Regions from separate parts of the Desulfosporosinus acidiphilus SJ4 genome, predicted to be linked through region 2. Evidence: predicted binding sites of a transcription regulator. Region 2 holds the regulator's gene; the other holds the start of a gene.
What was found. The regulator HrcA, encoded in region 2, represses chaperone genes, less so after heat shock. The targets are predictions, from matches to a motif close to TGTTAGCACTCNNNNNNNNNGAGTGCTAACA.

Region 1 (2,416 bases), 1.6 Mb from region 2:
CTTGAATCACTGCAACACCGCCGGATAATTTTGCCAGACGCTCTTGAAGCTTTTCACGGTCAAAATCCGAAGTGGTTTCATCAATTTGTCTCTTGATTGCTTCAACACGTTTCTTAATGTCTTCCACATTTCCTGAACCTTCCACAATGGTGGATGCTTCTTTGGTAATGCGAACTTGACGTGTGCGGCCAAGCATATCAACGGTTGTGTTTTCCAGTTTTAAGCCGAGATCTTCGGTAATAACGGTTCCGCCGGTAAGTACAGCAATATCTTCTAACATAGCTTTACGACGATCACCAAATCCAGGTGCTTTAACACCAACACAGACAAAGGTTCCTTTTAACTTGTTGACAATAAGGGTGGCTAAAGCTTCCCCATCAATGTCTTCAGCAATAATTAGCAGTTGGCGTCCGGCTTGTACTACTTTTTCAAGGACAGGCAGAATGTCTTGAATGGAGCTGATTTTCTTATCGGTAATTAAGATGTAAGGTTCATTGAGCACGGCTTCCATTTTTTCAGTATCGGTAACCATATAGGCTGAGATGTAACCACGGTCAAATTGCATTCCTTCAACAACTTCCAACTCAGTTGTCATGCCCTTTGCTTCTTCAACAGTGATAACTCCGTCTTTACCTACTTTTTCCATTGCTTCAGCAATCAGACTGCCGATATTTTTATCGCTGGCAGAAATAGAAGCAACTTGGGCAATTGCTTCGCTTGTTTCCACAAGTTTAGCATTTGATTTAATATCTGCAACAACAAGTTCAATGGCTTGCTCAATTCCGCGCTTAATTCCCATAGGATTTGCACCGGCAGCAACATTCTTTAAACCTTCTCTGATAATAGCTTGCGCTAATACTGTTGCGGTTGTTGTTCCATCCCCGGCTACATCATTAGTTTTGGTGGCGACTTCTTTAACAAGCTGAGCACCCATATTTTCGAATGGATCTTCGAGCTCAATGTCACGAGCAATGGTAACACCGTCGTTGGTGATTAAGGGAGATCCGAATTTCTTATCTAATACAACATTACGGCCTTTAGGTCCGAGGGTAACACGAACAGCTTCTGCGAGAGCATTGACACCACGCTCTAAAGCATGTCGAGCATCTTGATTAAAAACGATTTGCTTTGCCACGTTATTCACTCCTTAAATAATTATTACCATTTAATTAAACAAGAATTAATTAGCCAAGAACGGCTAAGATATCTGCTTCTTTTAAAATCAGGTATTCTTCACCATCATACTTAACTTCAGTACCGGCGTACTTGGAATAAATGACTTTATCGCCCGGTTTAACATCAAGGGCAATACGAGTCCCTTTTTCCATTTTGCCAGGTCCTACAGCTACAACTTCGCCTTCTTGCGGTTTTTCTTTTGCCGTATCCGGCATAATGATTCCGCTCTTTGTTTTTTCTTCCATCGGGAGTGCTTTAATAATCACCCGATCTGCGAGAGGTTTAATGTTCATGAAGAAAAGACCCTCCTTAATGTTATTGTTATTTTATAATTTGTTAGCACTCGGCTTTATTGAGTGCTAACAATATCACTATAATAATATGCAAGGGGACAGCGGAAAGCAACCCCCTTATATGGCGTAATTTGCCCTTGTACCTTAATTATATCTCATTTACTCTCATTTTCTATACAAGGCTTTTGATTATATCCGCTAAGGGCCTCTCCCCTAAGCCTTTAAATCACTAAAGTCTATAATTTCCACATTACTACTATTTTATTCATCTATACTTCCAAAATTAGCTTTGCCTGACGCTGAGCAATTTCCTCAAGCATAGGTCCAAGCGCTTCTTCGATTTTCTTGTCTTTTAAGTTAAGAAGGTAGATCTTAGTTTTGCCAATTTTTAAATTACTGTCGAGATGTTCCTTCTCAGTAAGCAGATTTTCCCTTAACAAATAACGAATAAACTCTTTCACTTGAGGAATAGACCGGCCCAGCAGCTCGGACAAGGCTGCCCTTGCCTTTGTTGAAGCAACATAAGGCAAGCGAATTTGCAGAGTTCCGATAATTTGAATTCCGCGAACTAAATCCTTCTCTGGCAGATATTCAGTTTCCGGATTCTCATGATGCACCCATTCCAGGAGATCGTCCCCTTCACAATAGGGCTGTAGAGAATGATGAACACTGCCGCCAACCCCTACAACCTTCACTTCTTTCCCCCAGGCTCTGATTTTGCGTAATAGAGAGAGAAAATCTCCGTCACCTGTAATCAGTAAAAATAGATCAAAGGTTGCTGTCCGGGTAAGCAATATTTCTTGGGCTTCCAGCATCAACTCTAAATCCGCTGCGTTGTGGCGCAATCCCGTACTAGAGTAATTGTTTTTACTAAATACGTGTCTTGTAAAGACATTCGTTTTCTCGAAGGTCGTTTGAGTCCGCCAAAACTCCTCGCGATCAAAATT
Region 2 (2,416 bases):
GGGGTTCCCACCATAAGCGCCATCCATGGCGCTATGGCGGCGGCGCACGTCCTATGCGCCGCCCCGTGTCTGGGGTCGGTCGCTGGAACGGAAGTTTGCTGGGCTGCTCCCGTAAAGCCCTCGCGCTCGTTTCACACTGCGTCCGGGCTTGGGGGACGGGGGACGTGTAAGAAGAGATTGGGGGCCCGGTTAAGAAGACAATAGGGAACTGGGGTGACGGCACATTTTATGTGCACCGTCTAGCTTGGGTCGGGGGTGCGAGAGTGCGTCAAGGGGACGGTCCTTGTGACACGCTTTGGTCACAGAGCGCTGACGATGAATGGTTCCCTATTATTGAAGGTTTTATGAAAATCTTTGCCTTCTTTTCTTGAAGGTTTTTGAGAGTTAGAGTTAATAGCAGTGGATGGAGGATAAAGGTAAGAGAGAGCTTGGGAGACGGCACATTTCATGTGCGGCGTCAAGTGCGAGTTGAGAGGCAGTGAGACTCACAGGGAGGGCTTGGGAGATGGCACATTTCATGTGCGCCGTCTGGTGTGAGTTGAGAGGCACTGAGACTCACAATGGAGGGCTGTTTATGGAGTTTAGTATGGAACCTAAAGATCACGGACTTCAGTGTCTTTGACTGACAGTGAGAGATGATGGATGTGAGGACCGCTAGAAGGGGATTTTAAGTGATACATAGGTTCTTTCGCGTCTCAGTTTAGGGGGTATTTTTAGTTTCTAAATTACATAGAAAGTTCTTCTAATTAACAGGGCATATTATATGAAATGATTCTTGACAAAGATTTAAGAGCGTGGTAATGTGAAGACATAAAATGTTAGCACTCATTAGAGGAGAGTGCTAACAACCACAGAATGAAGGAAAGGCTAAAGTGGAAAGGCGGGAAGCATTAGATGGAAATGGATGAGCGTAAACGAAAGATTCTTCGAGCGATTGTTCAGGATTATATTGCTACCGCTGAACCAGTTGGTTCGCGAACTATTGCTCGAAAGTTTGATTTAGGAGTTTCTCCGGCTACAATTCGCAATGAGATGTCGGATTTGGAGGAGTTGGGTTTGATTGAGCAACCCTATACGTCTGCCGGACGTATTCCTTCGGATGCCGGTTATCGATATTTTGTTGATTGGTTGATGGATGCTCAAACCCTCAGTAATGAGGATAAGGAAATTATCGAACGGGAAAGCACGAAAAAGATTTGCGAAATTCAAGAAGTGGTGACCCATACCAGCAAATTACTCTCGGAGCTGACAAGTCTGACCAGTATAGTCCTTGGTCCGCAAAAAGGGAAAAGTGCCTTTGGTAAGATGCATTTTCTGCCGTATCGGCCGGGTCAGGTTATTATGGTGATCGTTAAAGAAAATGGTGTTGTGGAAAATCACATTGTCAATGTGGGTGAAGACATTACTGCAGAGGATCTACAAAAGGTTGCCGATGTTTTTAACCAAAAAATGAAGGGGTATTCTTTAAACCAAGTTAAACGAAGTATGTTGCATGAGATCTACAGTGAACTATCCCGCCAGCGGCGTTTGATTGATAATGCCTTGGAAATGCTCGATGCGATCTTAGATGACAACGAGGAAGATGAACGCATTTATTTGGGCGGGACCCTTAACATGCTGAATCAGCCCGAATTTCGGGATTTAGATAAAGTAAAAAGTTTGTTCAAGGTGTTTGAGGAAAATGAACCTCTTAAGAAACTCCTGCTTCCGCGGCAGGAAGGGTTAAATGTAACTATTGGTGGAGAGAATACTCTGAAGGAATTCCGGGATTGCAGCGTAATTTCGGCGACTTACAAGGTGAATGGTAAGACCATTGGGGCTGTTGGAGTCTTGGGACCTACGAGAATGGATTATGCCAAGGTGATTGCGATTGTGGACTTTATGACTAAAAGTCTAACAGATGTGCTGGCGCGGGGTAAACCGCGCAGTTTCTAAAGCGATGTATGAACCTTTGGTTCATTCTAAATATAACGAGAGTACGTGAGGTGATTGTGGATAATGCAAAAAAAGGAAGAAAATCTTAAGAATCAAACATCTAAGGTGAACGAGGAGTATATGGGCGATGAAGCAGGCAGCTCTGGGGAATCTATCCCAGGTGAAGATAATTCAGACAAGAAGGATATGGATCCTGCTGAGAAAATCTTGACTTTGGAAGCTGAACTTACACAGGCCAAGGCTAAGGCAGATGATTATTACGATCGATTGATGCGCTTGCAGGCGGAGTTCGACAACTATAGAAGGAGAACTCAAAAGGAAAAAACTGAAATCACTAAATATGCCTCTGAACAACTTGTGGGTGAGTTGCTGCCGGTGTTGGATAATTTCGAACGGGCTATGTGTTCGACTCAAAATAATCCTGATATAACAGCTTTTTCACAAGGCGTTGAGATGATTCTTCGCCAGATGCAAACAACTT

Region 1: the regulator HrcA is predicted to act here: its motif matches at 1,511-1,541, upstream of groES (co-chaperone GroES).

The regions. Positions count from the first base shown of each region.
Region 1 covers NC_018068.1:821,052-823,467, reverse strand. The annotation lists gene groL (chaperonin GroEL) at 1-1,135, opposite strand, end outside; gene groES (co-chaperone GroES) at 1,185-1,469, opposite strand; gene DESACI_RS03835 (NYN domain-containing protein) at 1,739-2,416, opposite strand, start outside.
Region 2 covers NC_018068.1:4,173,995-4,176,410, reverse strand. The annotation lists gene hrcA (heat-inducible transcriptional repressor HrcA) at 895-1,935, shown strand; gene grpE (nucleotide exchange factor GrpE) at 1,999-2,416, shown strand, end outside.